Regions from separate parts of the Yokenella regensburgei genome, predicted to be linked through region 1. Evidence: predicted binding sites of a transcription regulator. Region 1 holds the regulator's gene; each other region holds the start of a gene.

Region 1 (7,848 bases):
CACGGGCTGGACGTGATTATGCGCCAGGCTGTACCCGGAAAATCATTTACCTATGATGAGAAGATGATGAAAGCGGTCTGCGTGGTACGGGTCGAGTGCGATATGCTCACCTGCCGACAGCGGCCGGGGCGATTTTCAGCGTAAAACAAAACAGGCTCCTTTCGGAGCCTGTTTTTTTATGCGTTCTTCAGCACTTCGCTGACAATTTCCACCGCTTCTTTTTCGATTTTCTTCCGGTGTTCTTCACCGAGGAAACTCTCACAGTAGATTTTGTAGGCATCTTCCGTACCTGACGGGCGTGCCGCAAACCAGCCGTTGTCGGTCATCACCTTCAGACCGCCGATAGAAGCGCCGTTACCCGGAGCCGCCGTCAGACGTGCGGTGATAGGGTCACCCGCCAACGTGCTGGCGCTAACCATCTCCGGAGAAAGCTTCGACAGTGCGGCTTTTTGGGCCGAGGTCGCAGCAGCCTGCAGGCGGTTGTAGCTCGGCGCACCAAAACGCTGCGCCAGTTCGTCATAATGTTGCTGCGGGTTTTTGCCCGTTACGGCAGTGATTTCAGCCGCCAGCAGACACATGATGATGCCGTCTTTATCGGTTGACCATGGCGTGCCGTCGAAACGCAGGAACGAGGCCCCGGCGCTCTCTTCGCCACCAAAACCAAAGCTGCCGTCAAACAGCCCGTCGACAAACCATTTAAAGCCAACCGGCACTTCCACCAGCTTACGGCCCAGCGCGTTGACCACACGGTCAATCATCGCCGAAGAAACCAGCGTTTTACCTACGGCAACGTCTTTGCCCCACTGCGGACGATGCTGGAACAGGTAATTGATAGCCACCGCCAGATAATGGTTCGGGTTCATCAGTCCAGCCGGAGTAACAATGCCGTGACGGTCGTAATCCGGATCGTTAGCAAACGCCAGATCGAATTTGTCACGCAGCGCCAGCAGTCCCGCCATCGCACACTCAGAGGAGCAGTCCATGCGGATTGCGCCGTCTTTGTCGAGGTGCATAAAGCGGAATGTCTGATCAACCTGATCGTTAACGATAGTCAGGTTCAGCTTGTAGTGCTCTGCAATACGTTTCCAGTATTCAATACCGGAACCGCCCAGCGGATCGACACCCAGGGTCAAACCTGCTTTCTGGATAGCCGCCATGTCGACAATGTCGGCCAACCCTTCAACGAACGGTTGTACCAGATCCTGTGCTTTCACATGACCGCTTTTCCACGCCGCATCCAGCTTGATGCGTTTCACGCCTTTCAGGCCATCAGCCAGCAGCGCGTTGGCACGATCTTCCACCACTTTGGTGACGTTGGTATCAGCCGGGCCACCGTTAGGCGGATTGTACTTGATGCCACCGTCTTCCGGCGGGTTGTGCGACGGAGTAATGACGATACCATCCGCCAGTGCCCCGCCTTTTTTGTTATGGACCAGGATTGAGTGAGAAATAGCCGGCGTCGGAGTGAAACCGTTATTTTCCTGCACAATGACGTCTACGCCGTTAGCAGCCAACACTTCCAGTACGGAAATGAACGCCGGTTCAGACAGCGCGTGGGTGTCTTTCCCCACGAAGCATGGGCCGGTGATACCGTTTTTTGCGCGGTTTTCGGCAATAGCCTGGGCGATAGCCAGAATATGCTGTTCGTTAAAGCTATGGCGGCCTGCGCTACCACGGTGGCCAGAAGTACCAAACTTCACCGCATGTTCCGCATTGCCCACGTCCGGCTGCAGCACGTAGTACTGCGAGGTAAGCTGGGCGACGTTAATCAAATCACTCTGTTGTGCAGGCTGGCCTGCACGGCTATGAATTGCCATTGCCTGGTCCTTCTTAATGCAAGAGTTAGATGGTACCGCAAACCTTTTCAATCAGTTCCGCCGGGAACTGCATGGTCTGCATGATGTGCTCAACCATGCTGCATTTACGCCCGGTATTGGTGTTAGTAATAACCCAGTATGGCGTATTTGGCACCTGACGTGGTTTGGTCTGATTGCCGTTTTTCAGCAGCGTCTGCTCGTCTGCCGCGAAGTAAACGCGGGTGCGGCCGTGCAGGGATTCAGTGGCTTCAGCAAAAGATTTGGCATCCAGCGACCACAGGGTGGACAACACCAGCATAAAGCGGTTAACCGCTTTCTTCTGCTCGGCGTACTCATCGGAAAGCAGCAGTTCGCGCATGGCGCGGACCTTATCTTTCGCCGTCGCCAGTTTTACCTCAGCAGCAGGCGCTGGTGCCACTGCGGCTTTAACAACCGGTGCTGCAGGCTGTGCTACGGCGGAAAATTTCAGCATGCGCCGTAAAATGTCGGACGCACTCTCGCCAATGTGCTGGGTGTGGCTGGCAATGTAGCGATAGAGATCGTCATCAACTTCAATTGTTTTCATCTTCATCCAGTGCGATATCTTTTCTGAATATAAGTTGCCGGGATTATAGGGTTAAAACCCAGCAGCGGATAGCGTCAAACCAGGATGGCGGCAAAATCAAGAACAATCCCCAATCTTGCAGCCGGGCGGCAGAATGGTCACCATGATACCCTAACCCGACAGAGCGAAAAAAAGAACTTTACTATGATTTTGAATACCCGAGCGCAAACTGCACAAAACCTGCACAATAATTCTCCCATTCTGCTGGTCCATGGTTTATTCGGCAGCCTGGATAACCTTGGCATTCTCGCGCGTGACCTTATCAGCACGCACGATGTCCTTCAGGTGGACATGCGTAACCACGGACTCTCCCCTCGTTCAGCGGAGATGAACTACCCGGCGATGGCGCAGGACCTGCTGGATACCCTCGATCACCATCAGGTAGAAAAAGCGATTGTGATTGGCCATTCAATGGGTGGCAAAGCGGTAATGGCTCTCACCGCACTCGCCCCGGAGCGGGTAGAAAAGCTGGTGGCTATCGATATTGCCCCAGTGGATTATCACGTTCGTCGCCACGACGAAATTTTTGCCGCGATTAACGCCGTCACCGAGGCGGGTGCCAGCAGCCGTCAACAAGCTGCCGCCGTGATGCGCGAGCATTTAAATGAAGAAGGCGTCATTCAATTTCTGCTGAAGTCATTCGTCGATGGCGAATGGCGCTTCAACGTTCCTGTACTGTGGGATCAGTATCCGCATATTGTTGGCTGGGAAACGGTGCCTGCCTGGGATAAGCCTGCCCTGTTTATTCCTGGCGGCAATTCTCCGTATGTCACTGAAGCATATCGAAGTGAACTACTGGCGCAGTTCCCACAGGCGCGTGCTCACGTTATCGCCGGTGCCGGTCATTGGGTACATGCAGAAAAGCCCGATGCCGTGCTGCGAGCTATTCGCCGCTACCTCGATGAGGCCTGACTGACTAAAAACTCAGCGACCGCGCGCCAGAATGCCCGCGGTCGTTGGCGTGGGGGTTTCGCTGATGTATGATGGCGCGCTATCCATCCGGGCAATGGCCTGGTTGTTTGTTTCCCCGAAGTCACTCTGAATCATGGCAAAAGAACAAACGGACCGTACGACATTAGATTTGTTCGCAAACGAGCGTCGCCCGGGAAGACCGAAAACCAATCCGCTTTCGCGTGATGAACAATTACGCATCAACAAGCGCAATCAGCTCAAACGCGATAAAGTTCGCGGCCTGAAGCGTGTTGAGCTAAAACTCAACGCCGACGCCGTTGACGCGTTAAATGAACTGGCAGAAGTGCGCAATATGAGCCGCAGTGAATTGATTGAAGAGATTCTGCTGAGCCAGCTTGCCGCGCTGCGTCAGGAGATTGTCTGAAGTCTCACAAAAAACACACTTTCATGTAGCAGAGAGTGCAGTCCAGCGTTATTGCTGTTTCCGTGCACTTCCCCTCTCTGCTATGATTGCCTTATCTGTGGGCAATATGCCACCACCATATCATTAAGTTTCAAGAGGTTATTTTACTCATGGCAATCGTAGGCATCTTTTTCGGCAGCGACACTGGTAACACCGAAAATATCGCAAAGATGATTCAAAAACAGCTCGGCAAAGACGTCGCTGAAGTGCATGACATTGCCAAGAGCAGCAAAGAAGATCTGCAAGGTTTCGATATCCTGCTGCTCGGCATTCCAACCTGGTACTACGGTGAAGCACAGTGTGACTGGGATGATTTCTTCCCGACGCTGGAAGAAGTCGACTTCAACGGTAAGCTGGTGGCGCTGTTTGGCTGTGGCGACCAGGAAGATTACGCAGAATACTTCTGTGATGCGCTGGGAACTATCCGCGACATCATTGAACCGCGCGGCGCGGCGATCGTGGGTCACTGGCCAACGGCGGGCTACCACTTTGAAGCATCCAAAGGTCTGGCTGATGACGATCACTTCGTGGGTCTGGCTATCGATGAAGACCGTCAGCCTGAGCTGACCGCTGAGCGTGTTGAGAAGTGGGTAAACCAGGTTGCCGCTGAGCTGAATCTCGAAGCTATCAAGAACGCGTGATTTGAAAGCGGTGCAACAGATAAGTTGCGCCGCATTAATAGATAAAAGCAATCAAATTAATCGCTACATTTTTTTAACTTTTCAGCGCTTATCTGTACAATATCCTCTGATTTGACGAGGTACATTGGCAGCTTTGCCGATAGTCATTCGTTTTTGAAAGTATACGATGTCAGGTACTTGCAGTTAGTGTTTAACCATGACAATTCTATACCCGAATATTTAGCTACAGGACAGATTCCGCATGACTGACAATAATACCGCATTAAAGAAGGCTGGCCTGAAAGTCACGCTTCCACGGTTAAAGATTCTGGAGGTCCTGCAGGGCCCGGACAACCACCATGTCAGTGCGGAAGACTTATATAAACGTCTGATTGACATGGGCGAAGAGATTGGACTGGCAACAGTCTATCGCGTTCTGAATCAGTTTGACGACGCCGGCATTGTTACCCGCCATAATTTCGAAGGCGGTAAATCCGTATTCGAGCTGACCCAGCAGCACCATCACGATCACCTGATCTGCCTGGACTGCGGGAAAGTCATTGAATTCAGTGATGATTCGATTGAAGCGCGTCAACGTGAAATCGCCGCTAAACACGGTATTCGCCTCACCAATCACAGCCTGTACCTGTACGGTCACTGTGCGGAAGGTGATTGCCGCGAAGATGATCATGCCCACGACGGGAAATAATCTTCAGCACTCCTGAAGCCAGCGACGCCGCTGGCTTTTTTATTTCAGCGACTGAAAAGCAAAAGACCCGCGATGCGGGTCTTTTTTTGTTGCAACTACGGCTGAATCAGTTGTTGTTACTGCGAATTTCCTGCCAGATGCGATCGCATTTCGCTTTAACCGCCTGGTCGTTACCGGTACGGGTCGCCAGGATGCACTGCTGATAGTCCAGCGTGCGCACGGTTTCCTGATTAGCAAACTGCTCATGCGCCTTATCTTTTTTCAGCACATCCAGCACGCTTTGACAGGCAGAAATTTTGTCCGGATTACCTTCCGCCGTATTGATACAGGCGCTATAAGCTTCTTTCAGCTTGCTGTCTTCTTTAGGTGCAGGCGGTTGCGCACAGGCAACCAGACCCGAGGCCATCACAGCAATAAGAATGAGTTTTTTCATCATGTCGTCCTTATGTCAGGAGCGAGTCTCCCCGCCCCTGCCTGCATCAGAAAATGGTGAACGGAGCGATGACCATAAACTTCACGTCGCGCTCATCCTGGAAGATGTTGCCGTAACCGCCGCCCCAGCTTGGGATATCGGAGTGGTTGTCGTACTGAGTGAAGTGCAGTTTAAACAGCGTCCCTTTCGCACGACCTTCCTGTACGGTGTACATCGCATCAAGGCTGTAAGCCGACTCTTTAATTTTGTTAGACGCGTAATCTTCACGCTGACCGGCGCTGTTGATAAACCAGTCCGCTGGCTTGGCATCCCACGCATAGACGTAAGACGCACCTACCGCCCAGCCCGGCATATCCCAGTTCTTCAGGTCATACATGGCGCCGAAGAACACCGCTTTTTCACCGTTGGCGTTGAAGTCTGAGCGGTTATCCCACCAGATATCCAGACGACCGTTAGAGGAAGCGTAAGTTGGAGTCATGCGCTGCAGGAAGTAGCCCTGCTGGCCTTCCGCCTTCACCCAGGTTCCTTCCAGACGCAGGTCAACGACGTCAGCGACTTTGTAGCCGAAGGTCAACGCCTGCAGCCAGGCAGTACCGTCATAGATGTCGTTGATAGTGTTGTTAGCGACTTTATCGCGCGCGCCGTAGAACTGGTAGCTGGTAGAAAGCGGGGTACCGGCAACATCAAATTTGTAGCTGGCTTTAGCAAAGTACTGATCGACAAAACCTTGTGCCTGACCGAAAGCGGCTTCCAGCACCAGGTTGTTTTTAAAGTCGTACTTAGCACCGATGGAGTGCAGGTAGTCGACTTTGGTTTTCTTATCGTTCTGGTAGAAATTGTCGGTCTCAAGGTGCCATGGCGCCTTGTACTCGTTGGTCCACATGTAGGAGAAGCTCAGCGCACCATTGTCGCCGTAATCAAAATTAGCGCCCGCCTCTGCCCCCTGATAGGTACCCGGCATGAAGCTCCAGTGTGGAGCTAACAGGGTTTGTCCGGTCGGCTGGATATAACCAGCACGTGCCCAGGTCGGGCCATATTTGAATTTGGCCGCCGCTTTATACAGGCTGATACCGCTCTTATCGCCAGAATAATCTTCGTCGTAAGCTTTGTTGCTGGAGGAGAAAGCGATTTCGTTCGGGTGTCCACTTTCTGCTGATTCCGCCATTTCAATCGCGGTAAACGCCGCGATATCAATACCGAACATATCTGCCGCATAACCGGACTGGAAGTCCAGGTTGGCGTTCCAGGTAGAGTGAGAAAGGTTGGTTTTATATTTGTCGCCGTCGGTTACATCTTTACGGTCACGCTCACGCTGCCAGTAATAGATGCCGCCGGTTAACGTTGAATCATCGATGAAGCCTGCGGCGTGGGCCTGCGGAACTGCAACCCAGCCGGTGAGTGCGGTGACGCCTGCAATAGCCAGCGCCAGCGTACTACGTTTGCCACTGAACGTACGCATGTGTATATCCTCTTTGACTTTTAAATACGCCGTGGCAAAGGCCGACAGCGAGAAAAATATAAAAATTTTAAAAAGAGTAACGAAGAATGAACTTTTCCGCGTCACTGTGAACAGACTATTTTTCGCGACGCGAATTATCAATCCTTTTTCCGCACGAAAACACAAGATTATGACAAGGCGCACATATTTGATTGCGTTTTGTTACAAAGCCAAAAATTGAGTTGTTTTTGCCAAACCGCGGCTGACGCCGCCTCAGACGAAGCGGTAATAGAGGTGAATCGATTTTGTTACAGCGAGGAGAAATACGAAGATGATATTAATTTGCATCGCGAAAATGTAAAAAGCGCCGTACTTGACGGCGCTTTTGTTTGCTGACGACCTGTGGCTACGGCAATTATTCGCCGATTTTCGCCCAGGTATCACGCAGACCGACGGTGCGGTTAAACACCAGCTTGTCTGCGGTAGCAAGACGGCTGTCGAGGCAGAAGTAACCTTCACGCTCAAACTGGATAGCCTGACCCGCCTGCGCGTTTTTCAGGCCCGGTTCCGCGTAGCCCTGACGGATAACCAGAGACTCCGGGTTCATCACCGACAGGAAGTCTTCCGCCGCACCCGGGTTCGGCACGCTGAACAGACGATCGTACAGACGAATCTCAACCGGCAGCGCGTGTGCAGCGCTTACCCAGTGGATAACGCCTTTCACTTTACGACCATCAGCCGGATCTTTGCTCAGGGTGTCAGCGTCGTAGCTGCAGAAAATGGTGGTGATGTTGCCTTCAGCGTCTTTTTCTACACGCTCGGCTTTAATCACGTAAGCATTACGCAGACGAA
Region 2 (7,848 bases), on a different contig from region 1:
CCTCAAGAGTTCCTGGCAGCAGGCGCCAGCTTTAACCAGATGGTGACCGCGCTGGAGCGCATGATGACCACCCAGCAGCGTTTGCTGTCTGACATCTCGCACGAACTGCGTACGCCGTTAACGCGCCTGCAGCTGGGCACCGCGCTGCTGCGACGCCGCGCGGGTGAGAGCAAAGAGCTGGCACGTATTGAAACCGAGGCTCAGCGTCTGGACAGCATGATCAACGATCTGCTGGTCATGTCGCGCAATCAGCAAAAGAACGCGCTGGTCAGCGAAACCCTGAAGGCGAACCAGCTCTGGGGTGAAGTGCTCGACAACGCGGCCTTTGAGGCTGAGCAAATGGGCAAATCGTTTACCGTGGAATATCCACCTGGCCCGTGGCCGCTGTACGGTAACCCGAATGCGCTGGAAAGTGCGTTTGAGAATATCGTTCGCAACGCCCTGCGTTACTCGCACACCAAAATCTCGGTGGCGTTTGCGGTGGATAAAGACGGCATTACGATAAACGTTGATGACGATGGTCCGGGCGTCAGTCCGGAGGACAGAGAGCAAATCTTCCGTCCGTTCTACCGTACCGACGAGGCTCGCGATCGTGAATCTGGCGGTACCGGGCTGGGACTGGCGATTGTTGAAACCGCCATTCAGCAGCACCGTGGCTGGGTGAAGGCAGACGACAGCCCGCTTGGTGGCCTGCGCCTGACCATCTGGCTGCCGCTATACAAACGAGATTAAGACGTTACTCCGCCCTCTCCCGCAACGGAGAGGGCGTTTACGCGCCCCACAATCGCCGCGAATTATCTTCAATCACACCGCTTAACCGACGCTTCTGCATCGTTCTGGTCCAGCTGGTCGACAATCCTGCTGCCGACAGCAAACGGTGGTACTGCTCATCGTCAAACGGCATATGCCAGGCAATCGCCGCCGCTTCACGTACCGAAATATCGCTCACCCGCGAAACCAGCTCCAGCGGCGCATCGCTGGACACGTTGCCCGCGGCAACCACGCGATACAGCCAACCTACTTTACCGCTGGCCTGCATCTGCGATGACATGTCACTGATATTGAAATGGAAATTCAACTTGAAGCACGGGGAACGTGGCTGAGTCACCTGAATCAACGCCTCACCCCAACGGTAGATATCCCCGATGTAGACGCTCTCTTCGGTCATCCCCACCGTCGACAGATTCTCGCCGAATGCCGGGGCGCAGAACTGCTCAGCCAGCTCCGGGAACTCTCGCGCCCACTCGGCGTAGTGCTCGCGCGGGTAGTGGCACAGCGCGCGCTCCGGCCCGCCGTGTATCTTTTTCTCGGCCTGTTCGTCGCCTTCCAGCCCAAGCTCCGTTAGCTTCAGCTCGCCGTCAACCTGCACTTTGCCAATGGCGCTCGGCCTGCTGCCGGCGTAATCACGGATTGTACCTGTAAATACTTCCACCGCATGTCGCATCTGTTTTCCCTTCCTTCGTCGCCTGGTGGCCTTATTAGAGCATAAATTTTGCGCATCGACTGCGTAAAATGCGACGAGCATAGCGCTTATGGTGGGCGAATCATGGTATCTCTTTATGGAAATTGAAACGGCATTTCACAATGAGGAGTTAACGACGTGACCAGTCATTCACAGTTTGCCGGCGTCTGGTGTCCTTCAATCACCCCGATGGATGCACAGGGACAACTAGATCTGCAGGGCCTCGCAAAACACCTTGAACGCCTGACCGCCGCACGCATCGATGTGCTGCTACTAATGGGCAGCATTGGTGAATTCGCTTCCTTAACTCTCGAGGAGCGCTTAACGCTAATTCGCGAGGCACGAGCAATGTCGCCGTTGAAAATGGTGGCTAACGTCTCTTCCACCTGCGTGAGTGATATTCTGCGCATGGCGCAGGAGGCCTGGCAGTGCGATTATGACGCGGTGATGGTGCTGCCACCCTACTACTATGGGCAAACGCCACGCCAGCTTCTGAGCTACTTCCGCGAGCTTGGTAGTCAGTTCAGCGGCAAGTGGTTCGCCTATAACTTCCCGGCGCGAACCGGGTGCGATATCACTCCTGAAATCACCGCAACGCTTGCCAAAGAGTTTGCCAATTTCGCCGGTATCAAAGACACGGTCGACTGCCAGTCGCACACCCGTAATACCATTCTCGCCACCGAATCAGTGCGTCACGATTTTGCCGTACTCTCGGGTTACGACGAGTACTACATTCCCAATCTGCTGGCGGGCGGCGCGGGGATTATCTCCGGGCTGAACAACATCGTTCCGGAGCTGTTCGTGCAGGCGCGGGATGCCTGGGAGGAACGGGATCTGCAGACGCTGTATAACGTCCAGCGTGAAATCAGCCGCTTTATGTCGATTTACACCATCGGTGACGACTTCGTCACCACCATCAAAACCGCTGTCTCACACAAGAACGGCTATTGCCAGCCTCACTCACGCAACTTTGCGGGTGAACTTTCAGTGGCACAGTGCCAGCAGATAGACCACCTTTTCGCGCTCAACTAACGATAAAAGCCCCGTAGTTCGGGGCTTTTTCATCGAAGCAGGGTTATCTATTTTACCGTTTCGCGGATCTCAACCTTCGCCGCTTCACCTTTCACCCTGCGCGACCACATAGAGGTGATGATAGGTACCAGAATCGACGTCACAATCACCGAAGTCGCAACCAGCGACGTCGCGGCCGGTGCAATCGGTTTAAACGCGGGCACCATCTCTGCAATCAGCACCGGCGTTGCGACAGCAGCACCGGCGGAACTTGAAGCAGCAATACCTGCCGTACCGTCGCCGCCCCCGATGAGCTTATCGGCAAGAATCAGCGGGATACCGGTGATGATGATCACCGCCACGCCCAGCAGCACACCGAGCAGGCCGGTCTGCGCAATCACGCTCAAATCAATCGTATTACCCAGCGCGAACGCGAAGAACGGGATCAGCGTCTGCACCGCTTTGCTGAAGAATTCACGCAGCTCAGGATCGAGGTTACCGAGCGCAAAACCGACAAGGAACGGCAGCACTGCGCCGACAAATACGTGAGGCTCGAAGGAGGCAATCCCGGCGGTACCGAGGATAACCATGGTCATCAGCGGGCCGGACTCCAGCGACATCAGGACAAACGCCCCGGCCTCTTCTTTGGTGCCGTACTGCTGCATTACCGAGGCGTACAGCCCGCCGTTGGTCATGTCCATCGCCGCCACCAGCGCCAGCGTCGACAACCCGGCAAAGAAACCGGCTTCAACGCCATGCTCCGGAATGATGCGGGAAGCTATCGCCGCCACAATCCACGCCACAGCGATTTTGGTCACCACCAGCGTGCCGGATTTACGCAGCACGGTACCGGTGGCGCTCAGTTTGATAGAAGCCCCCATGCAGAAGAACCAGACGGCCAGAATCGGTACGGTTCCGGTGATCATCCCGTTGGTAAAGGAGCCAAAGTATTTACCCGCATCCGGGGAGAAGGTATGGCACAGAGCGCCCAGAAACAGCGGCACTAACATCATGCCACCAGGGATTTTCTCAATCGCACGTTTAATCTGCATATCGCCACCTGACTCGATCAATGTAATGTTGTGGCCGCTGATTTCTGTTGTTGTATGCACGCGTCAGCGGTGTCGTTGCAGCCACAATAGACATTCACGAATCAGATAAAAGTGATCCAATTTGCAAAATGAAACTGTATTTCATAATTATCAGATCATTGTTTTCTGTTGGTGACGTGTATCACAGGAGGCGGGTAGCAGGCATAAAAAAACCCCGCCGATTGAGCAGGGTTATCATCACGCCAGAGGCGTCAGAACTTATTTTTTAGCAGCAAAACGTGCAGCGGCTTCGTCCCAGTTCACAACGTCCCAGAACGCTTTGATGTAGTCCGGGCGACGGTTCTGGAATTTCAGGTAGTAAGCGTGTTCCCACACGTCCAGGCCCACAATCGGGAAGCCGGAAGCGCCGGAAATAGCTTCACCCATCAGCGGGGAGTCCTGGTTTGCGGTAGAAACGATAGCCAGTTTGTCACCTTTCAGTACCAGCCACGCCCAGCCAGAGCCGAAACGGGTTGCAGCGGCTTTTTCAAACTCAGCTTTGAAGTTGTCTACGGAACCGAAGTCGCGCTCGATGGCGGCTTTCAGGTCACCCTGCAGGGTGGTGCCGATTTTCAGGCCTTTCCAGAACAGGCTGTGGTTCGCGTGACCGCCAGCGTTGTTACGCAGTACGGTTTTTTTGTCAGCCGGCAGTTGATCCAGTTTAGCGATCAGTTCTTCTGCAGACAGGTTGGCGAATTCTGGCAGGCTTTCCAGCGCGGCATTGGCGTTGTTGACATAAGCCTGGTGATGCTTGGTGTGATGGATTTCCATCGTCTGCTTATCGAAGTGCGGTTCCAGTGCATCATAAGCGTACGGCAGGGATGGCAGTGTATAGCTCATTTTCATCTCCAGTATTATCGGGCGGCAGAGGTGTTAACGCCGCGTAAGCAGTGGGTTCATTATAGTTAATTAAATGATATTGAAAATGATTATCAATGCCGTAGTTTTCCTGTGGATATCCTCGCCGGTTATCTCGTTGATTCTGTGAGACAGCTCACCCGTAGTACGCGCTTTTTGCCAGCCCGGAACGCTTTGCGGCAAGGGGTCGAAGGTTAATCAGTTGTATGATTTTTACACTCATCCCGTCAGATGAAGATTCATCGACGACAACGATGAGGATAAGAAAAATGAGTCACGCGATTACGATGGGGATCTTTTGGCATTTAATAGGTGCGGCCAGCGCAGCCTGTTTCTATGCACCGTTCAAGAAAGTGAAAAACTGGTCGTGGGAGACCATGTGGTCGATAGGCGGCATTGTCTCCTGGATAATACTGCCGTGGATTGTCAGCGCCCTGCTGCTGCCTGATTTCTGGGCCTATTACCGCTCCTTTTCCGCCTCTACGCTGCTGCCGGTGTTTCTGTTCGGCGCTATGTGGGGGATCGGCAATATCAACTATGGCCTGACCATGCGCTATCTTGGCATGTCGATGGGGATCGGCATTGCTATCGGTATTACTCTGGTGGTTGGTACGCTGATGACGCCGATTATTAACGGCAACTTTGACGTTCTGATCCACACCTCCGGCGGTCAGATGACCCTGCTTGGTGTTCTGGTGGCGCTGATTGGCGTTGGGATTGTGACCCGAGCAGGTCAACTCAAAGAGCGCAAAATGGGCATTCAGGCGGAAGAGTTCAATCTGAAAAAAGGCCTGGCGCTGGCTGTCATGTGCGGGATTTTCTCGGCCGGCATGTCGTTTGCCATGAACGCCGCCAAACCTATGCATGAAGCTGCCGCGGCGCTGGGCGTTGACCCGTTATACGTTGCGCTACCGAGCTACGTCATCATTATGGGCGGCGGCGCGGTTATCAACCTGGGCTTCTGCTTTATTCGTCTGGCGAAAGTTAAAAATCTGTCGGTAAAAGCCGACTTCTCGCTGGCAAAATCGCTCATCATCAGCAATATCCTGCTTTCGGCGCTGGGCGGTCTGATGTGGTATCTGCAGTTTTTCTTCTACGCCTGGGGACACGCCAGCATTCCGCCACAGTACGACTACATGAGCTGGATGCTGCACATGAGTTTCTACGTGCTGTGCGGTGGCCTGGTAGGGCTGGTGCTCAAAGAGTGGAAAAACGCAGGTCGCCGCCCGGTGAGCGTGCTGAGCCTCGGCTGCGTGGTGATCATCATCGCTGCTAACATTGTGGGTCTTGGTATGGCGAACTAGTCAGACTAACGCGCGACTGCGATGACGCCACTGGCCTGGCGTCATCCCCGTTTCCCGATTAAACACCACTGAGAAATAGTTACTGTCTTCAAATCCGCACATCATCGCAATGTCGCTTATCATTCCCGGCGAATGCTGTAACAGATACTGGGCGTGGCAAATCCGCAGCTGGCGCAAATACTGGCCGACGGTCATGCCGGTCTGCTGACGAAACTGCTGACGCAATGCGCGCTCGCTGCAGCCTTCCTGCTCACAAAAACGCTCCAGCGTGAAGGGGCGGTTAAGGCTCCCCGCCAGCGCCGTAATCAGTTTATCGAGCAGCGTTTCGCTGTCGGTCGCCGCGAGGTTATCGGTAGCGTAACGATGACGACTCAACGTCAGCACCAGTTGAGCAAACAGCAGTTCTGCCATATTCCCCGCAAGTGGGTCATCCTTCAGGTTTTCATGCTCCAGCTGGCTTATTACCTGCCGCGCCAGCGTCATTCCGTTACTGCCGATGCGCCAGTGAGGTTGCCGGGGCGAACCGTTAAAACCGGGAATATACGCTGCCCAGTCGAGGTTAAGCGTTAGCCGCTCCGGGCAGTAGATAATATTCTGCAGCACCAGAGAGTTTACCGAGGCGTAGGCGTGCTTATCTTCGGCGCGAATATAGAACAGATCGCCGCGGGTGATACGGTAGGGACGGTCGTTGAGGATGTGCAGGCCATTGCCGCGCCACACCAGCACCAGCTCGCAGAATTCGTGGGTATGTTCGGCAAAAACGTTTTGCGGGTAGCGGTCAGCCACCGCCACCGCCTGAGCGGGCGAGGCAAAAAATTCCGCTTTTTGCAGGATAAGTTCACCGGACACGACGTCACCTCACTGTATGAAGCCGGATATTATTCGCGTTTCAGGCGCAAAAAACGGTGACTGCTCTCGCGTTACTGGAGCCGGACGTCGCGTCCCTGGCGAATATCGCGCGGCGACCAGTTAAATTCCCGGCGGAAAAGCGTTGAAAAGTGGTTACTGTCGCCAAAACCGCAGCGAAATGCGATATCCGTGACGCTTTCATCACTGTGGCGCAAAAGATGGCGCGCTTTGGTGAGCCGTACCCGGTTCAGGTAGCGCTGCGGCGTCAGGCCGGTGTGCTGTTTCAACTGACGATGCAGGGTGCGCAGCGACAGCGAAAATCGCTCAGCTACCCCTTCCCAGCAGATATCTTCCGCGAAATGATCGTCAAGCCAGGCAATCAGCTGGTTCAGCCGGGCATCATTATTCCGCGCCTCCGCCGCCAGGCTGCCGCGCCGCAGTTGGATCAGCATCTGCATAAACAGAATTTCCCGGTTGGCGACGGCGTGCACCGCCTCTCCCTGCTCGGCGTTTTCCATTTGTACCACCAGCTGCCGGACCTGCTGCAGGGCGCTCTGGCTGACCCGCCAGTGGGAGGGATACACCCCATCCTGCTCCTGTGGCAGCAGTTGATTAACGCCCGAGAGAAACTGGAACGCATCCGGAGAACGGTAGAGCACGTTGGTCAGGCACAGATTGTCAGTGTGCTCGTAAAGATGGCGGTCATGATCGCGCACAAAGCATACCGTACCGCCGCTGATGGTATACGGCTGGCCGTTAAAGACATGAATACCGGTACCGTGCTCAACGATCACAATTTCATGAAAATCATGATGATGTTCGGGAAACGCTGGCTGAGGAAGGCGCGGTTCGATCGCGACAGGAGATACGCCCGAGGGGAAAAAATCCGCGCTTTGCAAAATAGTCATTCCGGCTCCTGCACGATTCAGGTGAGTTTTCTGGATAGTAATGAACAGCCCTCCGTGACACCTTGAATTTTCGACAGCAAAGCGCGCAAAGCCTGTCGCTTTTTCAAGATACGCCCGGAATTATCAGGAAATGCGCAGCGGGTCACATCCCCACTTAGCGCATCTATTACTGGAAACCGTGAACTTCCTCACACTCATCTTTGCTTTCTTGCCAGCGCCCATTTTTGCCTGTCAGTAACAAGAAGGTGGTGCCGGGCGGCACTTTTTAGACTGGGTCCACTGATTCTGAGAAGGACCCATGACATGACTTTTCGCCATTGCGTCGCCGTTGATTTAGGCGCCTCCAGCGGGCGGGTAATGCTTGC
Region 3 (7,848 bases), 1.4 Mb from region 1:
TTATCTTTGGTCTTGAGCCCGGCAAACCGCCGGTTGACGTGATGCTGACGATCCTCGCGGTCATCGGCTGTGCGGCAACGCTGCAAACGGCAGGTGGCCTGAACGTGATGATGCAGTTTGCCGAGCGGCTACTGCGTAAACATCCCCAGCATATTACTCTGCTGGCTCCCTTCACCACCTGGACGCTGACCTTTCTGTGCGGTACCGGCCACGTGGTCTACACCATGTTTCCAATCATCGCCGATATCGCACTAAAAAAAGGTATTCGTCCGGAACGCCCGATGGCCGTCGCCTCTGTGGCATCGCAAATGGCGATCACCGCATCACCGGTTTCGGTGGCGGTCGTGTCGCTGGTTTCTATTCTCGGCGCGCAGCACGGCATTGGCCAGGCATGGGGGATCCTGGAAATCCTCGCCATTTCCGTACCGGCCTCTCTGTTTGGCGTAGCGATTGCTGCGCTGTGGAGCCTGCGTCGCGGCAAAGACCTGGCGGATGACGAAGAGTTTCAGGAAAAACTGCGTGATCCGAAGCAGCGTGAATTTATCTATGGCAGCAGCGAAACGCTGATGAACCAGCGTTTTCCTCGTGAGGCCTACTGGTCAACGTGGATTTTCTTCGCCGGTATTCTGGTGGTGGTGCTTCTGGGGGCCATCCCTGAGCTGCGTCCTTCATTTGAGGTAAAAGGTAAGCTCGCTCCGCTCTCGATGAACCTCGTCATTCAGATGATGATGCTCATCGCCGGTGCGGTCATGCTGGTCGCCTGCAAGGTGAATGCGTCCACCATTTCCAACGGTGCGGTCTTTAAGGCTGGAATGGTCGCCATTTTCTCAGTATTCGGCGTGGCGTGGATGAGCGACACGTTTTTCCAGGCGCATCTCTCCGAGCTGAAACTGGCGCTTGAGGGGGTCGTCAAGAGCCACCCGTGGACCTACGCCATTGTCCTGTTCCTGGTATCAAAACTGGTAAACAGTCAGGCTGCGGCGCTGACGGCGGTTGCACCAATGGGATTGATGCTCGGCGTAGAGCCGAAAATGCTGGTCGCCTTCTTCCCGGCTTCCTATGGCTACTTTGTGCTGCCAACCTACCCAAGTGACCTTGCCTGTATTGGCTTCGATCGCTCCGGCACCACGCGTATCGGGAAGTTCATCATCAACCACAGCTTTATTCTGCCGGGCCTGATTGGTGTGGCCTGCGCCTGCGCGGCCAGCTATCTGCTGGTGCAAACGTTCTTCTGAGGATAACGAGACGGAACCCTGCACCGCGCAGGGTTCCGGAAAAATCAGTGGGCTTCACCCTGCGGAGTAAACTTGAGCTCGATAAGCGCGATAGCTTTCTGGATAGCGCGACGTGTTACCGGATCGACCGCTGCCGGATGGGTAGCGAAATCGATAGTCTTCAACTGAGTGGCCATTTTCTCGCGCACTTCAACCGGGGCGATAACATCGATCACGTCTAGGATCTGTTTGATGACCAGCTGACAAGCGACAACATCAGAAACCAGCTCATCGGTGGTGTTCAGGTTTTGCGACATAATAAACTCCATTATTTTCGATGCGCCATAGTACCGCAAAAGGCCGCGCTGCGCTTTTGCAGGTATAAAAAAACCGGCACCACGGGCACCGGTTTTCTGCTGACGACAGATTACTGCAGAATATTACGTACAAACGCTTCGATAGCCTTGTCCTGGCAGTTCTCGAAGAAACACTGCTGGAAACGCTGGCCTGAAACGGCGGTTTTCACCAGTTGCGGATCAATGGCGCGCAGCGTATCAAGATAATTCTCTTTGACCACCGCCGCTTTCACCTGGTTCAGAATGCCCGCATTGCGCACCTGTGGCTCTTTACGCTCCGGTGGGTAACCCTCGCCGTTACGGCCGGTGAAAGCTTTCTCAAAGATGAAACGGACGTTAAGCTCGGCGCCCCAACCAAAACCTTTGGCAAACGGCAGTGAGAGCGCGTTACCGTTATTGATTTGAGCAAACAGGAAGGCATCTGCCGGATCGATGCAGTAGCCGCAGACCACGCCCGGATGAATGTTCAGCGACATCAGTGCGCCCTGTCCGGTACCGCAGCCGGTGACCACAAAGTCGACCGCTTTTGCGTTCAGAAGAATACTGGCCATGATGCCCAGATGGATGTAGGTCAGATGATGATCGTTTTCGTCGCTCATCCCGACGTTGAAGACCGGGAAGCCTTTCTCATCCGCAACCGTAGTCAGTTCATTGAGAATGACGGCATTTTTGCTCGCCTGGCTGTTTTCCATCATCAGTGCAATTTTCATGTTTCCACTCCTGGTTATCACGCAATCTGCGGCTCACCATACTATTCATTAAACCAACTTTCAAATTAAATGAAAAAGTGTTTTATAAAATTAAAGTCAACTCACACTTTCACTTTGCATTCTGGTGCTTCAGCCTGGATAAAAAAAATCTATCCGCGCCTGGGGCGGTTAGTTAGACTGAAACATTATGACAATGAAAAGCAGGGATCTTTTTTGTGAAACAACGCTGGCGGTCATTGACGAGGTTGTCACTTTACGCCCTTCAACTTGTCATACTTTTATTCACGGTACCGCTGAATGCAGCATCTGCACCCGTTCCGGTATGGCTTTATGATGCTGACAACTTTGAGTTCTGGCGCGATGCTAACGGCCATTATCAGGGGTTTTATCAGGACCTGATAAAGGCGATTAACGAAAAGTACGGCTACCAGCTTGAGCTTCATCCCGTCAGCGGTGCTGAGATTAACCAGCGCTTTCAGGAAAACCAGCATGGTTTGTATGCCGGGGTACTCCGCACAGAGGATCGTGCCAGGCATAACATTCTCTCGGTTCGTATCTTCGATAATGAAGTGGTCGCCGCAAGCCTCACCCGAACGGCCACCGCCCCGGAAGACTTTAACCAGACCCGGGTCATCTTTCGCAGAAACGACGCCACCCGCGAGCAAATCAAACAGCGCTACCCGGGGATTAAGTTTCGCGAGCTTCTGCTGGCTGAATCCAGTGCAGAGGCGTTCCAGATGCTGCGCGATAATAAAGCGGACTTTTACATCAACGACGATGCTGAGATGGATGACACTCAGCATTACTACACCATTTCTCGTCCCTTCACCGATCTGCGTATCCCTGCCACCATCGGCTTCAGCCCGGACCTGGCGGGAATGCGCAATAACATTAACCTGCTGCTGAGCCAGTGGCAGCAGGAAGGCCGCCTGTTTCAACTTCAGGAGCAAAATCAACGCGATTATCTGGTTAGCCGCATCCAGCTTACCCCGCAGGAGCGCGAGTGGATCAAGCACAATACGCTGGTGGTCTGGCTGCCAAAGAATGAAAACTTCGCCCCGCTTATCTGGCGCGACAAGAACGGCTATCACGGCAGCGCCATTAACATGATCAAAGACATGCGCGAGCTGCTGAATATGCAGGTTGATGTTCGTTATGTGGACAACTACGTCCAGCGCATGCGCACGGAAAACTGGCCCGTTCGCCTGGTGGATGTGTTAAACGACCAGAATCCCCAGCACGTTAACGGTATGATTGGCCCTCTGCTGGCGTGGCATAACGCCTGGTACAACCGTATCGATGCCCCTTTTATTCGCGATGAAGAACAGGTTCGCTTCCAGCGTATTGGCGTACTACGCAACTCCTATGCCGCACTGTATTTACGCGAGCGTTTTGGTAACGACATTACTCTGGTTCAGGCCTCGTCGGTAGATGACCTGCTGAGCGCCATCGACAGCCATCGCGTCGATTTTATTCTCGGCGATTTGAGCACGCTCGAGCTGTCTTTACGTGGCAACGAACTGTTTCGCGGCGTGCTGAAAGTGGCGGGTTTCACCCGCTCCAACGATCAGATAGGCGCCTGGGTGGCACCGGATCATCCGCTCCACGCCGTACTCACCGAAATTCATCGGGTTTCGAGCTTCCGCAGTCAGATGGAGCGCCACCGCGAGGTGCCCTCGATGATGGAATTCAGCAAGAATACCCTGAAGGTAATTAGCGTAGTGCTGTTCATCACCGCCCTCTTTAGCCTCTTCCTGGTGCTGTTGATGCGGCGGCAGATGAAACAGAACCGCATGGTCAACCGCAGCATTGTCGAAGCCATGGAAAAGGTGAATCGCGCCCATGACGATGAAACGGGCAGCCACATCCAGCGGGTCTCTGAATATTGTGGTTTGCTGGCGAGAGCGCTGAAACTCCCGCACAAGGTCACCCGCGATATTGAACACTTCGCCTCACTGCATGACGTCGGCAAAATTGCCGTGCCCGAGCAGATCCTGCGTAAGAATGGGCCGCTCACGGAGGAGGAGTTTAAAGAGATGAAACTCCACACGCTGAAAGGCTGGCGCATTATCCAGGGGCTGAGCCTGGGCCCGGTGGCGGAAAATATTATTCATTACCACCACGAAAAATGGGACGGTAGCGGCTACCCGGAAGGATTGAAGGGGAACCAGATCCCCATTGAGGCGCGGATCCTGGCGCTGGCGGACGTCTATGATGCGCTGCGGCAAAAACGCGTTTATAAACCAGGCTACACGCATGAACATGCCTGTGAGGTCATTCTCGCCGGTGGCGGTAAGCATTTTGATCCGCAGCTGATTGCCCTATTCCGCCAGTTGCACCCGAAGTTTAAGGCTATCTACGACTCTCATGCCGATTAATCCGAGCCGTTACGATAACTGAGCCAGGATCGGCGGGCTATTCTGCGGATTGGTTTTTCTTAACAGGTTTACGATACTGAGATAACCGTTGGATCAGAGTAATAACATGCACAAACTTTGTCTTCTTGCCGCCGTAATAGCGCTTTCGGCCTGTACCGTAACCCGTCAGGCTGAGGTCACCGACGTTGATGCCACCAGCGGCATTGTGCGTTTGACCTATGGCCAGGCCATCCTGCAGTCCGCCAGAACCGACGATTACGTCGCCAACGGTACGGCAACGAAGCAGTGCCAGCAGATGGGATACGCCACGGCGGTGCGTTTTGGACAACCGGTGCCTACCTGTTCAACCACCAGCGGAGCGCTGTGCCTGAACAAGACGATAACCATTCAGTATCAGTGCCGCGGCATCGCCTTCACCCCGGCAACGTCCGGCGTATATTGAACCTGAGACAGCCAGCCGTCTGCGCTGGCTTTTTTATTTTAAATTATAACGATTCTCATTTTAATATTATTTATTGAGCGCAATGCGTTTTATTCCCATTCGTATTTTTAATAAAGAAATTTATTATTTTACCTTTTGCAAATAAATAGATAACAAATTATAGTGGCCGCACAATAATCTGAACCGCTTATATTCCGGAGACTTGCGATGCTGAAATCTGAAATGATTGAGAAACTCAACGAGCAGATGAATCTTGAACTCTTTTCTTCTCTGCTTTATCAGCAGATGAGCGCATGGTGCAGCTACCACAGCTTTGAAGGCGCTGCGGCATTCCTGCGTCGCCACGCTCAGGAAGAGATGGGTCACATGCAGCGTCTGTTTGACTACCTGACCGATACCGGCAGCCTGCCACGTATTAACGCGATCCAGTCTCCGTTTGCTGAATATGCGTCCCTGGATGAACTGTTCCGTAAAACCTACGAACACGAACAGCTTATTTCACAGAAAATTAATGAGCTGACCCACGCGGCGATGACCCATCAGGACTATCCAACCTTTAATTTCCTGCAGTGGTACGTGGCTGAACAGCATGAAGAAGAGAAGCTGTTCAAATCTGTTATCGATAAACTGACCCTGGCGGGTAAAAGCGGTGAAGGCCTCTACTTTATCGATAAAGAGCTCTCTACCCTCGACGCGCAAAACTAATCCCTTCGCGGCAGCGCTTTGCTGCCGCTTCTTTTACGCCTCAGTGACGGCAAATTTTACTTTCATCCGTCGTAAAACCCGCGTCCTGCGGAATAAACTTCCCCTTACGCTGCAAAAACGCGACCAGTTCGGCCGCACACATCCCCTCAGCGGAGCAGGTGTGAAAACGCGCTTCCTCACCAAACCGTGCAACGATGGCTGCCGCTAGGCTCTCCGTCGTATAACCTTCGCCGGATTCAATCATCATATTAAGCACTTCGTGACCATGAACTGATGGCATACCTTCCCTCCTGAAAACGTAAACCATAAACTGCATTTCCTTTGCATGTTTTGCGTTAGCGCAGTTTCTCCGCGCTTTTTAGTGTACATTTTTCTGTACATCACCTGTAATCTTGATTTGACGAAACGCTGGATTTCACATACGCTGCGCGGCATATTTTGTTGTCTTGCCGTTCTGTAGTAGAGGAAAGCGTGAAGAACCGCACTCTTGGTAGTATTTTAATCGTGGCTGGCACCACAATTGGCGCAGGGATGCTGGCGATGCCTCTGGCTTCGGCAGGCGTGGGCTTTGGTGTCACACTGGCGTTACTCTTCGGTCTGTGGGGATTGATGTGCTACACCGCCCTGCTGTTGCTGGAGGTTTATCAGCATGTACCCGCCGACACCGGGCTGGGTTCACTCGCGTTCCGCTACCTCGGGCGCTACGGTCAGTGGGTGACCGGGTTCAGCATGCTTTTCCTGATGTACGCGCTGACGGCTGCCTACATCAGCGGCGCAGGTGAGCTTATCGCCTCAAGCTTCAGCGACTGGCTTGACGTCAATATGACCCCAACCCTGGGCGTGCTGTTATTCACCCTCGTGGGTGGCTGCATCATCTGCATTGGCACCTCAATGGTCGATTTCTTCAACCGCTTCCTGTTCAGCGCCAAAATCATCTTTCTGGTAGTGATGCTGGCCCTGCTGATGCCACATATTCATAAGATTAACCTGCTGACTCTTCCGGTGGAAAAAGGACTGGCGCTGTCGGCCATTCCGGTCATTTTCACCTCATTCGGCTTCCACGGTAGCGTACCGAGTATCGTCAGCTATCTGAACGGCGACCTGCGCAAGCTGCGCCGGGTATTTATAATCGGTAGCTTTATTCCGCTGGTGGCCTATATCTTCTGGCAGCTGGCGACGCTCGGCAGTATCGATTCCCCGGTATTTACCGCGCTGCTGGCTAACAGCAGTGGGCTGAACGGCCTGTTACAGGCCATTCGCGAGGTAGTCGCTTCACCGCACGTGGAGCTGGCGGTACACCTGTTCGCCGATCTGGCGCTGGCGACCTCCTTCCTCGGCGTGGCGCTGGGCCTGTTCGACTATCTGGCTGACCTCTTCCAGCGCGAGAACAGCGTTCGTGGGCGTATTCAGACCGGTGCCGTGACCTTCCTGCCCCCGCTGGTGTTTGCGCTGTTCTATCCGCGTGGGTTTGTGATGGCGTTGGGTTATGCCGGTGTGGCGCTGGCGGTGTTGGCCCTGGTGATCCCGGCCCTGCTGGTAATGAAAAGCCGCAAACTTCACCCCACTGCCGCCTGGCGCGTGGCGGGCGGCAGCGTAGTCCCCTGGCTGGTGTTTGCCTGCGGTATCGCCGTCATCGGCATACAGTTCTGCATTGCCACCGGGCTGCTCCCTTCGGTGGGATAAGCCAAAAAAAACGGCCCCTTGGGGCCGTTTCTGCTTTTCATCCTTTCTGCATCGTAAGATAAACCTGCCCGGCAATTTTGGTCGCCAGATCCCCTTTACCTGCAGGCATATTGATTTCTGAGAGATTGGTCAGCACAAAGACGCCGGCCGCTGACGGCGTGCGCCCGGGCGAAGTGCTTGCTGCCATCTGGATGGCGGTATTGGTGCCATCAAGGATGCCGTTCTTCGTCAATACAGATTCGTCAGGCGAGAAGAACCAACCGAGCCCCGTTATTGTTCCTGACTGCGTCCATATCGGAGTTTGCATCCACTGAATCAACTCCTCGCTAAACGGAAACGGCTTCAGCAACCCCATATTGA

Evidence for each region. The regulator Fur, encoded in region 1, represses iron uptake genes when iron is present. The targets are predictions, from matches to a motif close to ATAATAATGAGAACNACTATCAA.
Region 2: a site for Fur is predicted at 4,478-4,500, ahead of sodA (superoxide dismutase [Mn]). Genes of this name have one in related genera too.
Region 3: a site for Fur is predicted at 5,143-5,165, ahead of ftnA (non-heme ferritin). Genes of this name have one in related genera too.

The regions. Positions count from the first base shown of each region.
Region 1 is NZ_RBIZ01000003.1:2,157,516-2,165,363, forward strand. Features, by position in the region: gene C7387_RS10550 (pyridoxamine 5'-phosphate oxidase family protein) at 1-144, shown strand, start outside; gene pgm (phosphoglucomutase (alpha-D-glucose-1,6-bisphosphate-dependent)) at 177-1,817, opposite strand; gene seqA (replication initiation negative regulator SeqA) at 1,843-2,382, opposite strand; gene ybfF (esterase) at 2,566-3,333, shown strand; gene ybfE (LexA regulated protein) at 3,467-3,757, shown strand; gene fldA (flavodoxin FldA) at 3,907-4,437, shown strand; gene fur (ferric iron uptake transcriptional regulator) at 4,679-5,125, shown strand; gene C7387_RS10585 (ChiQ/YbfN family lipoprotein) at 5,232-5,558, opposite strand; gene chiP (chitoporin ChiP) at 5,605-7,017, opposite strand; gene glnS (glutamine--tRNA ligase) at 7,412-7,848, opposite strand, start outside.
Region 2 is NZ_RBIZ01000008.1:43,546-51,393, reverse strand. Features, by position in the region: gene cpxA (envelope stress sensor histidine kinase CpxA) at 1-732, shown strand, start outside; gene yiiM (6-hydroxyaminopurine reductase) at 770-1,444, opposite strand; gene C7387_RS21765 (dihydrodipicolinate synthase family protein) at 1,601-2,494, shown strand; gene kdgT (2-keto-3-deoxygluconate transporter) at 2,542-3,525, opposite strand; gene sodA (superoxide dismutase [Mn]) at 3,784-4,404, opposite strand; gene rhaT (L-rhamnose/proton symporter RhaT) at 4,692-5,726, shown strand; gene rhaR (HTH-type transcriptional activator RhaR) at 5,727-6,575, opposite strand; gene rhaS (HTH-type transcriptional activator RhaS) at 6,647-7,483, opposite strand; gene rhaB (rhamnulokinase) at 7,787-7,848, shown strand, end outside.
Region 3 is NZ_RBIZ01000003.1:742,187-750,034, reverse strand. Features, by position in the region: gene C7387_RS03795 (anaerobic C4-dicarboxylate transporter) at 1-1,235, shown strand, start outside; gene C7387_RS03790 (DUF2766 family protein) at 1,280-1,531, opposite strand; gene C7387_RS03785 (RpiB/LacA/LacB family sugar-phosphate isomerase) at 1,642-2,280, opposite strand; gene C7387_RS03780 (HD domain-containing phosphohydrolase) at 2,517-4,658, shown strand; gene yecR (YecR family lipoprotein) at 4,765-5,100, shown strand; gene ftnA (non-heme ferritin) at 5,308-5,805, shown strand; gene C7387_RS03765 (YecH family metal-binding protein) at 5,846-6,085, opposite strand; gene tyrP (tyrosine transporter TyrP) at 6,277-7,488, shown strand; gene C7387_RS03755 (serine hydrolase domain-containing protein) at 7,526-7,848, opposite strand, start outside.